2 regions of the Salegentibacter mishustinae genome follow, and region 2 is predicted to be linked to the other one. Evidence: riboswitches for the same ligand, from Rfam matches in the RefSeq annotation. Region 2 holds a riboswitch; the other holds the start of a gene.
What was found. Region 2 has a riboswitch for cobalamin ahead of APB85_RS15910 (ribonucleotide-diphosphate reductase subunit beta). Riboswitches for the same ligand answer to the same signal wherever they lie in the genome.

Region 1 (10,234 bases), on a different contig from region 2:
CCAAAATAGGTTCTGTTGGTGCTTCCTCATCGTTAAGGCTCATCTTATATACGTTTGTTCCAATTGTATAATAAATCAGTCCATCTTCAATTTGCAGGTTACTGGCACTTCCTCCATCTATAGAAATTTGAGAGGTTACTTGCCCTGAAATCAGATCAATTTTTTCAAGTTTGGCCGCACTTAAAGCGTAGAGAACTTCGTTTTCAATTTCAAAAGAAACAAGGTTGTCTTCCGTATCTATAGTTTCAATAATCTCATCTGAGTTAGAATCGATAACAGTAATTCCATTACCCGACCCAAAGGCCGCGTTCTGTACATAGATTAACCCGTCTTCTTCTTCAATATATTCAAGGATTGTATTTGTTTCTATAGTTTTCTCAACCTCCAAAGTTTCCAGATCAATTATCGCTACAAAATCATCAAATTCAGTTGCTTCTGCATCTTCGTAAGCCCCTTGATTTGTTACATACATTTTATCATTTTCCACAACCGCATATCTGGGAGATACAAGCCCACTATCAACTTGGCCTACTAATTCAAAAGTATAGCGGTTCACCACGTTAATCAAATTAGAAGCATTAGCGATAATATAGGCGTAATCATCATCAAAGGTGATACTTTGCCCAGTATCTCCTAAAGATTCATCGTTTGCCTTAAAAAAAATTTCTGTTTCATTTGTAGAAAAATTATTACTCACATAAGTAACAGCACTATTATTATTACCAAAACTTCCTTCATTTAAAATAAAAAACCCTTCGGTAAAATCTCCTTCAGGTTGTGGCCCATCAGGATCAACATTATCATCATCACTATTACACGAATTCAATAAAAAGCCGCTTATAATGGCCATTGTCACTAGTTTACTTAGTTTCTTCATTGGTTAGAATTTTAGCAAGAAGCAGAGCAAATACTCTGATTTTATAAATATTTGCTTTCAGCATCCTGCTGGTTATAAATTAAGGTTTAGGTATATATTAAAATTTCTACCGGGCATCCACCGGTTTTCTACACTTTGGTATTCTTCATTAAAAATATTGAGCACTCTTGCACCAATCTTATAGGTGTTATCTTTCCCAAAATCATATGCAATTCCAAGATTTGAAACTGAGTAGGAATCTAAATTATAGCGAGAATTATTATCAGACCTGGTAAAAACCTCGCCATTATATAAAAGCTGATAATCCAGGCTTAAGTTTTTAAATGAGTAAGTGAATGCACCGGTTGCTTTATGAAAAGGCACATAGATAAGCTGGTAACCGGCACTCATATTTTCTGAAACGGTATAAGCATAAGTACCCGAGGTGCTAATTTGATGATCTTTGGAAAGTCGTTTCTGCCAGTTAGTAAGTATTTCCAATCCGTAGGTTTCAACTTTTTCTTCATTCCTGGGTCGCCAAACTGCATTTTCTGAAGGTAACCAACGTATCATATCATCTATTTGAATATAATACCCGGTAAGGCTGAAAATTAAATCTTGATATTTAAAATGATTTCCCAGTTCTACCTGGTTAGAAGTTTCAGGTTTTAAATTAAGATTTCCAGCTCCAGCCCAATAAAGATCATTATAGGTAGGAATTCTGAAGTTTCGGGAAACATTCATTTTCAAATTATAGAAATCTGTAAATTCATAGTTCAGTCCTGCAGAAAACAATATCGGACTTTCATAATTATCGGTTGCTTCTTTCCGGATGCCTAATTCATATTGAAATTTCTGAAACGGCTTGTGTTTCATTAAAAGAGCTGCGGAAAAAATGTTTCGGATATTTTCCTCAATTCCAGAACCCTCACCATCGGTATAATTGTTGGTTAAAACGGTATTAAATTCCAGTGTTTTGGAGACTGAATATTTTAGATCATATTTACCGATTAGCGTTTTTGCCTCACCAAATGAATAATTTTCTGAAGCTATATTCTCGTAATAACGATAGTTTTCATCTAAATGTGCAAGTCTTGCCACCGAGATAAAACTTCCAAATTCGCTTACCCATTCCAGTAAATTTCGGGTGTTTAAATCGCGGTACTTTGTTCGGGTTTCTGAAGGTCTGATCAGTGAAAAGTGTCTTTCCCCATCAAAAACCTCGCTGTAAAACTTGAGGGTATTTTTTTCATTTAAACGGTAAGCCAGCCCTATAGTAAGATTGTTATTGTAGAATTCCCCGTTTTTATTAATTCTGCCTTCAAACGGCCATTCGTAATCATTATCTGAAGAATTTCGCGCCAGCGCCACACTCACACTCCAATTCTTTCCAGAAGTCTTTATTTTATAACGAGCATCCAGTGTATTAAAACTTCCGTATTGCAAGAAAATATCCTGCTTAGTACTTCCACTAAAATCAAGATTGGTGTTTAAATGCACCGTGCCACCAATAGCTCCGGTACCGTAAACTACACTTCCTCCCCCACCGCGCACACTAATATTATCATATCCGGCAGCGTTTAAGGTATTAAAATCGGTTTGCCCGTTAAATTGAGAATTAATATTAATCCCATTCCATAAAACCGCAGTTTGCGAGGCCGTGGTGCCACGAAAAGAAGGAGAAGAAACCATCCCCAAGCCGTTTTCCTTAAAATAGATATTGGTATTAAAATTTAGTGCTGAAGTAAGCAGCGCTCCATTTTTCTTTAAAACCGAATCGTTTAAAACAGTAACCTGTTGGCCGGTAGAGAAGTCTTTCAGCTTAGTATCGGTCAGGAAAACCTCGTTCAAAACGTTTATCGTATCGTTTTGAGCAAGTGTTGGCAAGCCACAAAGCAGGCCAAGGAATAAAATATAAAACTGCGTTTTTTTCATCTGCCCCTGACTTTTATCCCGAAAGTCTAAGAATTTATTGGTTATATTCTGGCAGGTCTCCTGGCTCGCGTCTTGTTGTTTACCTTCCCGTTCACAAAAGAACAGTGGTTTTTGAAGTGATAACAACAAGCGTCCTTTTACAGACTAAGCTTACAGTTGCGGGAACAGCTCAGGCTTAATAAAGTTAGAAGGTAGGAAATTGAAGTAAAACTTCTAACTTCTAATCTCGTACTTCCAACTTTTTCCTGATTCCCTTTTAATCGGCGTGATAAAATTCACATCCGAACCAAAAATTTCAATGCGAAATTAAACATTTATCTGAGTTGCGACTAAAAAATTCGAATTAATCTTACTTTTGAAAACTTTTGTATAGAGGATATTTTAAAAAATTTCGTCAAGCTGAAATTGCTTCAGAGCTTGAAAAAGAAAATCAAACTCTATTAAGTGAATTGCATATAAACTGATAAGAATGAAAATAAAGATTGTAAAATCCCTAAGTTTCTGCATCCTTTTTCTATTACTTAATGCCTGCAAAAACAGTCAAAAGAAGGAAAATACAAATCCTGAACAATCTGGAAATTTAGTTGAATTAAGCTATGCTAATAACTTTAACATTGAAAATTTTGGTGATTTCTACCTCCTAACCGTAGAAACCCCCTGGCCAAATGCTGAAAAAGCCTTCACTTATCTTCTCGCGAAAGAAAACGCTGAAATTCCTGGTGATTTGGATTACGATCAAAAAGTGCAAATTCCGATAGAAAAAATGGTGGTGACTTCCACTACTCATATTCCGGCTCTGGAAGCTCTAAAAGAAGAAAAAAGCTTAATAGGATTCCCCGGCCTCGATTATATTTCTTCAGAAAAAACCAGGAAACTGATCAATTCCGGAGAAATTAAAGAGCTTGGTAAAAATGAGAATATCAATACTGAAGTACTGATAGATTTGCAACCGGATGTTGTGGTTGGTTTTGCTATAGATGGCAATAATAAAACCTTTGAAACCATTCAAAAAACAGGAATTCCGGTAATGTATAATGGCGACTGGACAGAAAAAACTCCGCTAGGTAAAGCCGAATGGATCAAATTCTTCGGTGCTTTTTACGATAAATTAGAGAAAGCTGAAGTTATTTTCAATGAAATTGAAACCTCTTACAATGGAGCAAAGGAACTGGCAAAATCTGCTGAAGAAACTCCAAAGGTTTTAAGCGGTGCAATGTATAAAGATCAATGGTATTTGCCTTATGGCAATTCCTGGCAGGCACAATTTATAAAGGACGCAAATGCAAATTACGTTTATGCCGAAACTAAAGGAAACGGCAGTATGGCCCTATCTTTTGAAAGTGTACTCGCAAAAGCCCAGGACGCTGAATTTTGGATAAGTGCAGGACAATTCACTTCTTACACCCAACTTCTGGAAGAATCCAACCACTATCAAAAATTTGAAGCCGTACAACATAAAAAGGTATACAGTGTAAGTTTAACAAAAGGAGAAACCGGTGGTGTACTTTATTTCGAGTTAGGCCCACAACGCCCCGATTTAGTACTTAAGGATCTCGTGTCTATTTTTCATCCTAACTTGCTTCCAGATTATGAAAAGAGGTTTTTTAAGGCTTTAAAGGAATAAATTATTTAGGTTCAAATTTTCTGGCACCTGGGAAAACTATCCTTAAAAATATTGTTGGAAATATAGCTTGATGACGATAAAGGTTCCTGATTAATTAAATCGCTATTATCGAGTAAAATGCCATTATCGTTCTTCTTTAATTTTATCTCCTCATTTTATTTCAGATATTTACACCGAAATAAATAACCGGCATTGTTGCAGTCCCAGAAATATGTTCTCCCGCTATTGCTCCTTTTCCTAGGAGTAATTGTTCTTGGATTCTTAAATATAAGTTTAGGTTCGGTAAATATTCCTTTTAAAGATGTTTTTGCTTCAATTTTTAACCTGGAAGTTTCTAAAGAAACCTGGCGGTATATCATTGTTGAATATCGATTACCAAAGGCAATCACCGCAATAATAACCGGCTCCGGACTTGCCATTAGCGGATTATTAATGCAAACCCTTTTTCGAAATCCATTGGCAGGTCCTTATGTTTTAGGCTTAAGCAGTGGTGCCAGTTTAGGTGTGGCTATTGTAATCATGGGTGCTTCAGTTTTTGGAGGTGCTTTTGCCGGAATTTTATTATCAAAATGGAGCCTTGTTGTTGCCTCCAGCCTGGGAAGTTTATTGGTTCTGCTTGCCGTAATGCTGGCCTCAATAAGACTTAGAGATACCATGGCTATTTTAATAATCGGGCTGATGTTTGCCAGCTTAACTGCGGCCGTAGTCAGTGTTCTTTCCTACTTTAGTCCTGCAGCGCAATTACAACAATATATTTTCTGGTCTTTTGGGAGTTTAGGCGATCTTTCCTGGAATGAAGTTGGCATATTGGCAATGTTTTGGTTAGTGGGATTGATCCTTGCTATTTCGTGTATAAAAAATCTCGACACCCTGCTTCTTGGTGAACAATATGCAAAAAGCCTTGGGGTAAGTATTCAAAGAAACCGACTTATAATTATTATTGCTACCAGCTTACTTGCCGGGAGTATTACCGCTTTTGCGGGTCCCATTGCATTTGTAGGTTTAGCGGTTCCGCATTTAATAAGACAGGTAATCCCGGTAAACAATCATAGAATTTTGGTTCCGGCCGTTATTTTAGGTGGCTCGGCACTCATGCTTATTTGTGATATTGCGGCTCAATTACCGGGTCAGGAATATACTTTACCTATAAATGCCATAACTTCGTTAATTGGAGCACCGGTAGTAATCTGGCTATTGGTTCGTAAACGTAAATTTTTATTCTGAAAGTGGATCAATCCGAACAACATAGCATCCTAAAAACGATTAATCTCGACATTGGTTACAGTACTAAAACTGAAAAAACTCTTATCGCTGAAGCTATTGATATTGAAGTAAACCAGGGAGAATTGGTTGCGGTTATAGGTGTTAATGGTGTTGGAAAATCTACTTTTTTACGCACCTTAAGCGGAGTTCAGGATGCGCTAAAGGGAAAAGTATTGGTAAAAAATGAACAAATTCAGCAAATCGATTCTTTAGAACTCGCTTCTTTAGTGAGTCTTGTACTTACAGAACAACCCATTTCTAAAAATTTAAGTGTTTTTGAACTGGTGGCTCTTGGCCGACAACCTTATACAAATTGGATTGGCCGCCTTAGTAAAAACGATCTTCGCCAGATTAAAAAATCTCTGCAAAATGTTGGTATTGAAGATTTGCAAAACAAAAAATGCTACGAGTTAAGCGATGGGCAATTACAAAAAGTATTGATAGCCCGGGCCATTGCTCAAAACACGCCCCTGGTTATCTTAGATGAACCTACCACACATTTAGACTTGTACCATAAAGCTTATGTCCTTAAATTGCTTAAAAAGCTTACCCGAAAAACTAATAAAGCCATTGTTTTCGCTTCTCACGAGATCAATCTTGCTATTCAGCTTTGTGATAAGATTATTTTAATGCAGGATAAAAAGGTTACCACAGGTTCTCCAAAAGAACTCCTGGAATCTGGCGCATTTTCTACTGTTTTTCCTGAAGGTTTAATCATTTTCGATAAAGCTTCAGCTTCCTTTAAAATAAATCCTTAGTTATCTTTTAGAAAATATTTTAGGCCGAAGGTAAAGTTGTTAGAATAAAAGTTTTTCAGCGTATAAAATTCAGCCTGCGCATTAAAATGAAAATATTTTGAAACCGGCCATACCACATTCCCGCGATAGCGCTGAAACTCATCAGAAAAAGTATCCAGAAAATATCCGGCATCCAGATTAATCTTCCAAAAATTCTGTTTATTCTCATATTCATAAGCAACACCCATTCCGCCATATAAGCGCTCATCTAAAGTCCAGTAAGGATACCCGCCGGGTCTGCTGGAATTACCTAGCATTCCCGATAGTTCAGAATAAGGTCTGAATTTCGATCTTTTATTCAGCTTAATATCCATAGAAATACTGGTTAAAGCCTGCACATCTTGCACATCGTCGCTATAATGATTCCCCTCCAGGTAGAGAACAGCCTGGAATTTCTCTTTAAATTGAAGTTCTTCGTAAATATTTAATTGGGTTTGATAAATATCCAGGGCGTAAGCGGGTCCTGTAATAGCCGGTTTCCTTGAAACTTGAAATGAACTAAACAAACTATCTTTTGCAATAGAAGCTGAAGCTTGCAAATGAAGATAAGCCTTCCCGGCATCATTAAATTCCAGGCGAGTGCCAAAACCGTAATTAAGTTTTTCTATTCTTTCACGCGATTTAAACCTGTAAATTAAGCCGTATAAATGTTCATCTATGTTATTCTCAAATTCCTCCTGAAAAGGAATAGCGTAAGCTTTATACTGGCTCAAACCAAATTGATGCTGATGTAATTTCTTATCCCGAAGGCCATAAGTAGCTTCAGTACCAAAAGAAGTAGGATCTAACCTATCACTAATAATATTGCTTTCTATTCTAATAAAATCACCCTCTGTAATTCTGAGATCTTGCTCAATTTGCGCAGCAATTTCTGGGTAAAAAATTGAAGGATATTCATTTAACAACCGCCGTTTTTGTTCAGAATTTAAATAAATAACGTCTTTGTTAAGCTGTGTTCTTAATCTCTCTTTATTGGTTGAATTAGGCAATTTAGAGGCTATTCTCCAGGCGGTAACAATATCTCCGCGGCCCATATAGTATTCGGCCATAAATGACTGGATAGCTTCTTTTTCTTCCGGATTATTTTTTTCGGAATAATTAGCGTATAAACGTTCTATTTCTTTATAATTTTTTAGCGCATAAAACCATTGCATTCTTTCTACCAAAGGAAAATCTTTTGCACAGGCAGACCATTCCAGTGCTTTTCTAAAACTTCCCTGCCCGGCGTAAGTATAAGCAATGGTGGGAGCTAAACGTTTAAGGTCTTTTCTACAGGTTTCTATTTCCAGCAGTTCCCTGGCTGCTTTTTTATCGTTATCAGCAATAAGATATTCTATATAAAGCGGAAAATTCTTTTCCTTTAAAAACTCATATTCTCCCGATTGCAAGCGCCAATTATCTACGGATTCTTCACTAATTTCTTCACCGCATTTAGACCATAAAATAGCTTGCTTAAACTCTTTAGCATCAGCAAGGATCCAGGAAATAGATGATGCAGCAAGCTTAAAATCTTCCCGGCAGGGTTCTATATCTTTTACCAAATTAAAAGCAGCTTCGGGGTATTTCTCGTTAAGCAACACTAAATAACTAAATCTATCTTCATGAGATTCGGTATTATTTATTAACCCTAACAATTCATCGCGAGTTAACTGAACTTCGGTCCCATTTCCAAAATATGCTATAAAATCTTTTCGAAGCTTTATATTCTCGGGATTTAGGTCTATCTGTCTCAGCATCCAACGCTTTCTGGTATCCAAATTTGGATAATCGCTTTGAGCTGTAAATTCTGAAGAAAGTTTTACATATACTGAAGATTTATCCTTTTTATATTTTTGTTCAAGTAATGGCCATATTTCATTTTGACGATTTTCCCATCCCAAATAATGAAATAGCGCTAACCAGTCTTCCCGATTGTAATCTTCACCTGCTGCAATTTTAGACTTCAATTCAGTAATTTCTTTAGATATATTACTGTCTTCAAAGTTTTCTGAAGGTTTTACCAAAAGATAAGCTTTATAATCCTGCAGTAATGCACTTAGTAACTTACCCGAATTATCGTCTTTAAACTTAGGCAGACTTAACTGCTTTTTGGAAGTCTGAATATTAAAAAGAAATCCATCCAGAAACGCAGTTGTGGTATATTTCAGCTTGTTATTACCTAAATAATCTGCCATCTTGCTCTGCTTTTCCTTAGATGCATAAGCAAACCAAAAGTTTTCGTTATTCTCTGAAATTTCAGCCTGGGCTGCTACCTTAAAAGTATTTTCGGTTTCTGAGAATTCATAAGTATCTTCTCTCCAGTTTTTGGTGATTTTTGCCGCATCTGAAACCTTTAAAAACCGAATTAGCGGAAAGGTTTCTTTTACTTCCTGAATATAATTTCTAAACCTTGGGAGCAAACCGGGCGAACCATCTTCTGAAACTCGCCAACCGTAACTATTTATATTACGTAAAGTATAATCTCCTGCACTTTCTAAAGGTTCGTCTCCCGGAATTTGGTAAATGTCATCGGGGTGTATAAAATGCGTCCAGATACCGGTATAAAGATATAGAGATTGCTGATTGAACTCCCTGGTGGAATTCATGGCATATCCACTACTAATCCTGGGGAAATTAAAAAAGTGATAATTATAAGGTTCAGGATCAAATTCACGGCCTCCACCTTCTTCAAAATCCCCAAGGTAAATACTGGCATTATAAATAATACTGGGTATATTCTCTTCTAAAACCACAAAACCCGTACTATCTATTATATTTGAAGGCGGCACATAAGAAACTGGCAATCTACCATAATCACGGGCGGCCCAGCGCTTTTTAACCGCTTGCAGGCTTAGCCCCATATAGCTTTTATTTGGCCATTCTGTTTGGGTTAGTGAAACGTGGTTATAGCCGTGCAGTTCTACTTCGTGATCAGAATTTTTTATTGATTTCATCAATTTATCAGCGCCATTTGCTCCATTTAAGATTGATCTCTCCCATTCCTGAAAGTTAAATGGCGGGGAAGTATGATTAGAATAATCGAAGCAAACATAAGCCGAATACACAATATCTTCTTCCTCTGCCAGCTTCAACATATCTTCCCACCAAACATCAGAATAAAAATTCGCCTGGCTTATATCCATTTCAGATTGTACCGGTTCCATTTTCGCATCGTAAAGCGGAGCTGGAAAATCGTCTAACATAATACTGGAGGCATTGGCTACGGGATAAGGCACTCCTTCTAAACCTTGCAAAATAGCTGCAAAGAATAACCCTCGTTCCTGTTTTTCTGAAAATTGTTCGGTATTAAAAGAAATAACTGAACCTGCTCCAATTTCGTTTTTAATAATTAATGGATAATCTTCTTCTGAAAAAGAGGTTGCCAGAACCTCAACATCCTCCCGAAAGTTATTCTGTTCCAAACCAAAATGTGTAGTGAGGCTTTTATAATGCTTCCCTTTAAATGCCGGGATAAAGTCTGAATTAAATAGAAATCCCTGAGCTGTGGTGTTTATTTCAAAATTGGCATCAGCTTTTACACCGGCTAAAAATCCATAATTTTTATTTGTTCCTACGCTGGGAATAAAAATATGACCGCCTTCAGCCACAAAATTTATAAGAAAATTCATCGCATCTCCGTTTAGCGGAGCGGGGTCATAAAGAACAATAACTTTTACCGAAGCTGCTACTGCCGGCTGCTCATTAAATTTGTCACGGTTTATTTCACCATAAGGAATTTTAGCATAATTAAGAGTCTTTCTTATATGGTTGCTATTTTTT
Region 2 (10,234 bases):
TATGGTTTCTGAAGGACATAATCCCTCTGTTCTTATGAAAGCGATTCAGCGAAGCAGCAGTACAAATGAATTAAAAAAAATTCGGCATAAAATCACATTATTGCTTCGGGGATTTATTGATTCCAATATTCCGCTGAATCATATCTCCAAAATTATTTTTGAGCTGAATGATGCTACAATTAAAAGAATCATTGAGCGCTGCATAAAAAAACTACCCACTCCCCCACCCTGCGATTTTACCTGGATTTCCCTTGGAAGTCAGGGGCGTAAAGAACAACTCTTGCAAACCGACCAGGACAATGCGCTTATTTTTGAAGATGTGCCTGCGGAAAAACTGGAAGAAACCCGGGCGTATTTCCTGGAATTAGCCAGGAAAGTGAACAAGCGACTCAACATAATTGGTTATGAGTATTGCCCGGCTGAAATGATGGCGAAAAATCCTAAATATTGCCTGAGTTTGAGCGAATGGAAAAGCCAGTTTACCAATTGGATTATAGATCCCGGGAATGATGAGATTTTACTTTGTTCTATTTTCTTTGATTTTGATATTTCTTATGGTAATATCAAATTATCAAACGAGCTGGCTGATCATATTTTCAGCCTAACAAAGGATAATAGGAAGTTCTATGCTGTAATGGGCGCCACTGCTTTACGAAATCCCTCACCTCTTGGTTTCTTCAGGCAATTTTTGGTAGAAGAAGATGGGGAAAACAAAGATTATTTCGACATCAAAAAACGAGGAATCACTCCTATAACAGATGCTGCAAGGTTGCTTATTCTATATCATCAGGTTAAGAATATTAGCAATACAGCAGAGCGCTTTGAGAAACTGGCTCAATTAGAGCCAAATAATAAAGAACTCTTTCTGGCCTGCGCCTATGCCTCTAAGGTCTTAATTAAATTTAGAACCAAACACGGGTTAGAAAATAGAAATAGCGGTAGGTTTATAGATCTCGAAAATCTTGGGAAAGAAGAAAAAATTAAACTGAAACGCTGCTTTAAAAGCATTAGACAGGTACAGGAATTAGTAAAATATCGTTTTGAAGTAACTCCCTATATCTAATGCTGAAAATATTCAAAAATAAATCTGAAGATCTTCCGAAGTTCTGGCAGGATTATGAAGCTAAATTCCAGGAAAAGCTTCCAACAGAAATTACCGAAACAAGATTTGTAGTTTTTGACACTGAAACCACAGGATTTGATCTAAAAAAAGACCGAATGCTATCGATTGGTGCTGTGGCTATAAATAAAAAATCTATAGATGTAGCTGACGGGTTCGAAGAATATATTTCGCAGGAAACTTTTAATCCTAAAACCGTGAAAATCCATGGAATTATTCAGAATGAGCGAATAGATACTCTATCTGAAGAAGAAGCGGTAAAAGCTTTTTTAAAATATATCGGGAATTCGGTGCTGGTGGCTCACCACGCAGGGTTTGATATCGGAATGATCAATCAGGCTCTTTTCAGAATGGGGCTACCAAAATTAAAAAACAAAGTTTTAGACACGGTGAATTTATACCGCGGTACCAGAATAATTTCGAATCTTATTAATAGAGAGAAAAGTTATTCTCTAGACGAAATCGCCGAAACTTATAATATTGACATCAAAGATCGCCATACCGCAGCGGGAGATGCTTTTATTACGGCCATTGCTTTTCTAACGATTCTAGGAAAGTTAAATACCGATAGAAAACTGAATTTGAAAAAATTATTTCGATTTTAAATGAAATAAAAAACCTCACAGGTTTTAAAAAACTGTGAGGTTTGGTATTTTCTAAACAGAATACTTTAAAAAGCTTCCTTTATAATTTCATCTACAACTTCAGGGTTTAATAAAGTTGAAGTATCACCAAGATTTTCAGTTTCGTTTGAAGCTATTTTACGCAGAATTCTACGCATAATTTTTCCACTTCGTGTTTTTGGAAGTCCGCTAACAAACTGAATTTTCTCTGGTTTTGCTATTGGTCCCACCTTATCCTTGATCTGTTGGTTGATCTCTTTTCTAAGGTTATCGTGATTTCTCGACTCCCCTACCTCTTTTAAAATTACAAATGCATAAAGTGCATTTCCCTTCACCTCGTGTGGGAATCCAACTACTGCAGATTCAGCTACTGCTGGGTGTTCATCTATAGCATCTTCAATTGGCGCTGTGCCTAAGTTATGACCAGATACGATAATTACATCGTCTACCCTACCGGTAATTCGGTAATAGCCAACTTCATCTCTAAGAGCGCCATCTCCGGTAAAATACATATTTTTAAAAGTCGAGAAATAGGTGTTTTTATAGCGTTCGTGATCGCGCCAAACCGTTCTGGCAATAGATGGCCATGGATATTTTATACATAAACGACCATCTACCTGGTTTCCTTTTAACTCATTTCCATTCTCGTCCATTAAAGCGGGTTGAATTCCCGGAAATGGCAAGGTTGCATAAGTCGGTTTTACCGGAGTGACGTACGGAATTGGTGAAATCATAATTCCGCCGGTTTCGGTTTGCCACCAGGTATCTACAATAGGGCTTTTATTTTTTCCCACATTATCGTTATACCAGTGCCAGGCTTCTTCGTTAATAGGTTCTCCAACGGTTCCCAGAACTTTTAAAGAAGAAAGATCGTGACTTTCTACAAACTCTATATTTCTTTTAGCTAAAGATCTAATTGCTGTTGGAGCGGTGTAAAACTGATTTACCTTATGTTTTTCTACCACATCCCAGAATCTTCCAGCATCAGGATAAGAAGGAACCCCCTCAAACATCACCGTAGTGGCGCCGTTTGCTAATGGGCCGTATAAAATATAAGAGTGACCGGTGATCCAGCCGATATCAGCCGTACACCAATATACATCTCCTTCTTTATACTGAAAAATATTCTTAAAAGTATAAGCAGTATAAACCATATAGCCCGCAGTGGTATGTAACATACCTTTTGGCTTACCGGTAGAACCCGAAGTATATAATATGAATAAAGGATCTTCAGCATCCATGGTTTCGGCTTCACATTCATCTGAAGCTTCATCCAGTAAGGGTTGTAACCATTCGTCACGCCCTTCTTTCATTTCAATATCAGAGTCCAGACGTTTAGCTACCAACACGCTTTCTACTCCCGGACATTCTTCCAGGGCTTTATCTACAATACTTTTTAGATCTATAGTTTTATTTCCACGGTAAGATCCATCAGAAGTGATGAGCATCTTACAATCGGCATCATTGGTTCTGGTAGCGAGTGCTTTAGAAGAAAAACCGGCAAAAACTACGGAGTGGATAGCGCCAATCCTGGCGCAGGCAAGCATAGCCACGGCAAGTTCAGGAATCATAGGCAGGTAAATGCAAACCCTATCACCTTTTTCAATTCCCTTTGATTTTAAAACATTCGCAAATTTATTGACTTTCTTATGAAGTTCTCCGTAGGAGATATGTTGCGCTTCTTCTTTAGGATCGTTTGGTTCCCAAATAATAGCCGTTTTATCGGCATTGGTAAAGAGATAACGATCTATACAATTTTCGGTAATATTTAGCTTGGCATTTTCAAACCATTTTACTTCAGGCTTATTAAAATCCCAACTCAGCACATTATCCCATTTTTTTCGCCAGGTAAAGTGTTCTTCGGCTACTTCTTCCCAAAAATTTTCTGGTTCTCTTACCGACTTTCTATAAACTTGAAAATACTCCTCTAAATTCTTAATATGATAATTACTCATAACTTAAATAAATATGTTGCTGGTTAAGTGGGTTAATAATGAAAAATATCAAATATCTTTCCTGCAATTTATAAAAACCTGCGGAAACCAAACATTCAAAATCTTGTTAATATTCTCCCTTTCGAAGTTTTATTACAAGTGTAATAGAATTAATGATTTTGAAAAATAAGTCGAAAATTAATCAGTGAAAAAGGCATTTGAATTTCAATTTGTAAAAATTAAAGGGATAAACTACTTGACTTTTTAGGCTTTTATCAATTTTAAGTTATGAGAATACATATAAAGAGGAGAAACTTTAATTAGTAATGTTCCACAAACTTTTGATGATCGCTTAGCCATTTATTTAAATAAAACTTTTCTTTTCTGGATGCTAATTTCCCAGATTTCTCTTCCCGCCATTTTTTATCTGAATATTTCCTAATAAAAATTTTAGATCTTCTCCCCAAACTAACTCCTAAGAACTTAAAAGTAACTTCTGCTTTAAGAACATAGGCATTATTGGTATTTTGTAAATAAACGAGTTTCATTTTTATTCCTGGTTGATTGCTAAAACTGCAGGCAAAACTTAACAAAGACTATGCCCATGGCCAAATTATTGCCAGTTAGTCTTTCTTGTTTATACAAAGCTAACTTGTGAAAAACTATGTTTATAACTCAAAGCTATTTTCATAAAACCACAGCTTATTCCCTTTAACTTTACTCTTGTAAAATCATACCGGCGGGTATTACTTTTTGTAATAAACAAGGGGAATCATGTGAGAATCATGAGCTGTTGCGCAACTGTAAAGTAGACTTTTCTACAAGCCAGATCACCTTCCCAACCGGGCTGACTTTTGCTTTCGCATAAAAAGTAAATGTCCTGGGTAATATTTTTGCGGCCGTCCCGCTCTTCTCTTTTCCATAGACACCTATTTGCTTTTATGCTTTTGATTTTAAAACTAAAACAAAAGTGATATGAGTATTTTTCAAAAACGGGTAAATTACAAACCTTTCGAATATCCCGAAATTCTTCAGTTTACCGAAGCTATCAACCGATCATTCTGGGTACATTCTGAAGTAGACTTCACTGCTGATGTACAGGATTTTCATTCTCATCTTAGTGAAAATGAGAAACAGGTAATTAAAAAGAGTCTGCTTGCCATTGCACAAATTGAAGTAGCTGTAAAATCCTTTTGGGGAGACCTATATCAGCACCTTCCTAAACCTGAATTTAACGGCCTGGGAAGCACTTTTGCCGAATGTGAATTCAGGCATTCTGAAGCTTATTCCCGTTTGCTTGAAGTTTTAGGTTACAACAACGAGTTCGAGAAATTAATAGAAACTCCTGTTATCAAAAAAAGAGTGGCCTATCTTTCTGAAGCTTTAGCAAATACAAAATCTTCAGATGAAAAGAAATACGTGTTTTCCCTTATTTTATTCTCTATTTTAATTGAAAACGTATCTCTATTTAGTCAGTTTGCTATTATACTTTCTTTTAGTCGGTTTAAAGGAGTGATGAAGAATGTGAGCAATATAATTGCATGGACATCTGTAGACGAACAAATTCACGCCAATGCCGGCATTTATATCGTAAACCAGATTAAGAATGAATTTCCAGAATTCTTCAATGAGGAAACTAAAACCCAAATTAGGGAAATTATAGCCCACTCTATGGAAGTAGAATCTGAAATCCTGGATTGGATCTTTGCTGATGGTGCTTTGGAACAATGCAAAAAAGAAGACCTGCTGAATTTTATGAAATATCGGATAGACGATAGCCTTGAAAAAATTGGTTTGGAAAAGATCTACTTTGTTTCAGAGTATGATTATAAAGCCATGTTATGGTTTGAGGAAGAAGTTTTCGCCAATAGTTTAGACGACTTTTTTGCCAAGCGCCCGGTAGATTACACCAAACACGATAAAAGCATCACCGCCGATGATCTTTTTTAAACAATATTCCGCAGCAATATTTCAACTTAAAATCCAGCAAAATGCCAGAAACAATAATTAAAGAAACGCAACAAGACCGCTTATGGTGGCTTAATGAAGAAAGTCAGCAAATACTTAACCGCGGTTATCTATTAAAAGGAGAAACCACAAAATCTGCTATTGAGCGCGTTGCAAACGCAGCGGCAAAGAGACTCTACAAACCCGAATTGGCAGAAGCTTTTATAGAAATGATAGAGCGCGGCTGGATGAGTTTAAGTTCGCCAATTTGGGCCAATATGGGCACCGAGCGCGGATTACCAATTTCCTGTTTCAATGTCTACGTACCCGATAATATTGAAGGAATTACCCACAAACTGGGCGAGGTAATTATGCAAACCAAGATTGGTGGCGGAACTTCAGGCTATTTCGGGGAATTACGAGGTCGTGGCAGCGCGGTTACCGATAATGGCAAAAGTAGCGGAGCAACCAGCTTTATGAAACTTTTTGACACCGCTATGGATACTATTTCACAAGGTGGTGTACGCCGTGGAGCTTTTGCAGCTTACCTGGATATAGACCATCCCGATATTAAAGAATTTCTCGAGATAAAAAATATTGGAAACCCTATTCAAAATTTATTTTATGGCGTTAGTGTGCCCGATTACTGGATGCAGGAAATGATAGATGGCGATCGGGAGAAAAGAGAAATATGGGCTAAAGTTTTAGAAAGTAGGCAGCAAAAAGGTTTGCCCTATATTTTCTTTAAAGACAATATCAACCGGTTCAAGCCGCAAGTTTATAAGGACAAAAACTACGTTATAAATTCCAGCAATTTGTGTTCAGAAATCGCACTGCCCTCAACCGAGGAAGAGTCTTTTATTTGCTGTCTCTCTTCAATGAATTTAGAGCTTTATGACGAATGGAAAGATACCGAGGCAGTAAAACTGGCTATCTATTTTCTTGATGCCGTTTTACAGGAATTTATTGCTAAAACCGAAGATAATTATTACCTCACTCCTGCCAATAAATTTGCAAAAAGACACAGGGCACTGGGACTGGGCGTTATGGGCTGGCATTCCTATCTTCAGAAAAATAGGATTCCTTTTGAAGGTTTAAAAGCAAAAGGTTTAACGAATTCCATTTTTAAGGAAATTAATGAGAAAGCTACAAAAGCAAGTAAAGAATTAGCCAATATTTATGGCGAACCCGAGGTTCTAAAGGGCTACGGATTAAGAAATACTACTTTAATGGCCGTAGCGCCTACTACCTCTTCCTCTGCAATTTTAGGACAGGCATCACCTGGAATTGAACCTTTTAGCAGTAATTATTATAAAGCCGGGTTGGCGAAAGGTAATTTTATGCGGAAGAATAAATATTTAAAGCAACTGCTCCAGGAAAAAGGATTGGATACCGAAGAAACCTGGCGAAGCATCATGCTAAATCACGGAAGCGTACAGCATTTAAAAGAATTAAGTGACGAAGAGCGAATGGTTTTTAAAACCTTTAAAGAAATAAGTCAGTTAGAGATTATACAACAGGCTTCGGTTAGGCAAAAATATATAGACCAGGCACAAAGTTTGAATTTAAATATTCCATCAGATCTTCCGGTTAGGGAAGTAAATAAATTAATGATAGAAGCCTGGCAACTGGGAGTTAAAACGCTATACTACCAAAGAAGTCAAAGTGTTTCTAAAGAATTTATAGCCAATATGGTGAATTGTGCCAGTTGTGAAGCTTAGATCTATATAAGAAAAGCTGTTTGAAAGTTTTTTGTGACGTCAAGCTGAACTTGTTTCAGCTTCTAACATGTTTTTGAGTATTTACATTTTAGACCCTGAAATAAATTCAGGGTGACGATTTTAACAAGGCTTCAAACAGCTTTTATTTATTTTGTAAATCTATTTTACATAGCTCCCCATTCTTTTAGAGAGTCTTTGTTCATTTTTACATAATCCTGGTTTCCGGCTTTTTCAGCTTCAGCTAAAGATTTTTTGGCAGCAGCAATTGCTTCTTCTTTTTTACCAAGATCGGCTGCTATAAGCGATTTTCTTCTTAGAATCCAGAAGGCATTCGGGTTACCCATTTCAAGAGATTTATTTACCCATTCGTAAGCCTGTTCCAAATCTTTATTGGCATCGTGATAATAAGTTGCAGCAGCGAAATAATCGGCAGCTCCCGGGCCATTCATAGTTTTCTCAATACTGGCCATTGCTTTTTCTTCGGTAGGCACTTCAAATTGTAGACTGGCAACTGTATTTGCCCATACAAAATTGAGCGCAGCCGATTCATTCTTAAGATCGTCTATCATAATTGTAAAGGTTTCCATTTCAAATGGAAGTTCCATCACTTCTGCAGTTGCTTTTAGCACTACTTTCTCTTCGTTCCATTCAGCAGGATTTCCCCAGTTAGAAGCATCATTATAAAACTTTACTTCCCATTCGTCTTCCTTCGGAATTGTGTAAATAGCGTAAGTTCCCGCTTTTAATTCTTTACCCTGAACAGTAACATCGTCACTAAAAGTGATTTTGGTATTTTCGTTAGCACCGGTACGCCATACTTCGCCATAAGGTACCAGATCGCCAAAAATCTCACGATCTCTCATTCCTGGACGGGAATATTCTAAAGTGACATCGGTAAGTCCAACTTTTTGTTCAACTTTAGTAAACGGACTGGCTTGAGGCGCCTTTACCTGTGCCTGGGCAGCACTGATAAGCCCGGCTGTACATAAAAATAAAAGTAGTTTTTTCATTGTTCAGTTTGTTTTTAGTTTGATCAAATATACCGAGAAATTGATTACCAATTTAGATAAGAATCAACTTCATTTATATTTTGTTTAACTATAATAATTTTATTTTAAACAAAACTACTCTTAATTTTACAATCAAATATAATTAGAATGAAAATCTACACTAAAAGATCGGTCCAAAAACTTCCTATTAGCCTGGAAAAAGCCTGGGAATTTCTCTCCAGCCCAGGAAATCTAAAGACCATTACACCAAACTATATGGGATTTAATATTATCTCTGGAGCCGATCGCCCAATGTTTGCCGGGCAAATTATTCAATATATAGTGACCCCTATAGCGGGAATTAAAACCAAATGGGTAACCGAAATCACTCACGTAAGAGACAAAGAATACTTTGTAGATGAACAGCGCTTTGGGCCTTATGCTTTATGGCATCACAAACATTTTTTAAAAGAAATACCCGGCGGTGTAGAAATGGAAGATATTATAGATTATAAGCTACCTCTGGGAATTCTGGGGCAAATGGCTCACCCATTTTTGGTGGCTCCAAAACTGAAAGAAATTTTTGATTACAGGCAGAAAAAACTTGTAGAGCTTTTTGGTGAATTCGATGAAAATAAAGTTAAAAACGCAACCCTAAAACAAGATATACTAAACTAAATAAATTGAATTATGGAAAAGAATATTTTACTTATTGGTGGCTCAACCGGAATCGGACTTGAAATCGCCAATCAACTGGTTAAAGAAAATAATGTAATTGTTGCTTCAAGAAATAAAGGCGAATTAAATGATGATATAAAGCATTTAGAATTTGATGTTTTAAAAGATAATATTGAAGATCTCGATTTGCCGGAAAAAATACACGGGCTGGTTTATTGCCCCGGCAGCATAAACCTGAAGCCTTTTAAGATGCTAAAACATAAAGATTTTGAGGAAGAAATGAATCTTAATTTCTTAAGTTTGATAAAAGTGGTTCAGGGAGTAATGCCGAAATTAAAAGAAGCAGAAAATGCAAGTTTGGTGTTTTTTAGCACTGTTGCTGTGAAAGTTGGAATGCCCTTCCATACTAGCGTTGCCGCCGCGAAAGGTGCAATTGAAGGTTTCGCAAAATCTCTCGCAGCAGAATATGCTCCCAGCCTTCGCGTAAATGTGATCGCTCCATCTTTAACCGATACTCCATTAGCTGAAAAATTATTGTCTAATGATTCGAAGAAAGAGAAAATGAGTGAAAGACATCCTCTTAAAAGGGTTGGAAATGCCAAAGATATTGCGAACGCAGCTACCTTTTTGTTAAGCGATGAAAATAGCTGGATCACTGGACAAATTATTGGAGTAGACGGCGGACTTTCAACTTTAAATATTTCGTAAATGAGCAAAGAAGTGAATATTTTCTGGTTTAGACGTGATTTGAGATTAGATGATAATGTAGGTTTTCTCGAAGCTTTAAAATCTGACAAACCGGTTTTACCAATTTTTATATTTGATACAGAAATACTGGATAAATTACCTAAAAATGATGCTCGTGTAACTTTTATACACGAGCAACTTCAGGAAATGCGAAAAGAAGTACAAGATGATTATAGTAGTTCTATCGCGATGTATCACGGCAAACCAAAGGAAATTTTTAAGCAGTTAATTAAAGAATATCAAATTGCAGAAGTATTCACCAATCATGATTATGAACCCTATGCAGCTCAAAGAGACAAGGAAATAGCCGAGCTACTTTCTGAAAATAATATTGAATTTCACACTTTTAAAGATCAGGTTATCTTTGAAAAGGATGAAGTACTAAAGAAAGATGGCGATCCTTATATAGTTTACACTCCTTATATGAGGGTTTGGAAAGAGCATTTCAAATCTCTGGATCTAAAAATTCATTATA

Region 1: linked by a shared signal. The riboswitch ahead of APB85_RS08075 (TonB-dependent receptor plug domain-containing protein) and the one ahead of APB85_RS15910 (ribonucleotide-diphosphate reductase subunit beta) in region 2 are both predicted to bind cobalamin.

The regions. Positions count from the first base shown of each region.
Region 1 is NZ_LLKN01000002.1:1,135,858-1,146,091, reverse strand. It holds gene APB85_RS08080 (YncE family protein) at 1-877, opposite strand, end outside; gene APB85_RS08075 (TonB-dependent receptor plug domain-containing protein) at 950-2,791, opposite strand; cobalamin riboswitch at 2,825-3,097, opposite strand; gene APB85_RS08070 (ABC transporter substrate-binding protein) at 3,261-4,415, shown strand; gene APB85_RS08065 (iron ABC transporter permease) at 4,608-5,639, shown strand; gene APB85_RS08060 (ABC transporter ATP-binding protein) at 5,642-6,436, shown strand; gene APB85_RS08055 (DUF2194 domain-containing protein) at 6,433-10,234, opposite strand, start outside.
Region 2 is NZ_LLKN01000003.1:4,489-14,722, forward strand. It holds gene APB85_RS15890 (DUF294 nucleotidyltransferase-like domain-containing protein) at 1-1,063, shown strand, start outside; gene APB85_RS15895 (3'-5' exonuclease) at 1,063-1,725, shown strand; gene acs (acetate--CoA ligase) at 1,791-3,698, opposite strand; gene APB85_RS15905 (hypothetical protein) at 3,998-4,225, opposite strand; cobalamin riboswitch at 4,401-4,535, shown strand; gene APB85_RS15910 (ribonucleotide-diphosphate reductase subunit beta) at 4,653-5,627, shown strand; gene APB85_RS15915 (ribonucleoside-diphosphate reductase subunit alpha) at 5,669-7,345, shown strand; gene APB85_RS15920 (DUF2911 domain-containing protein) at 7,510-8,355, opposite strand; gene APB85_RS15925 (SRPBCC family protein) at 8,503-9,012, shown strand; gene APB85_RS15930 (SDR family NAD(P)-dependent oxidoreductase) at 9,025-9,720, shown strand; gene APB85_RS15935 (cryptochrome/photolyase family protein) at 9,721-10,234, shown strand, end outside.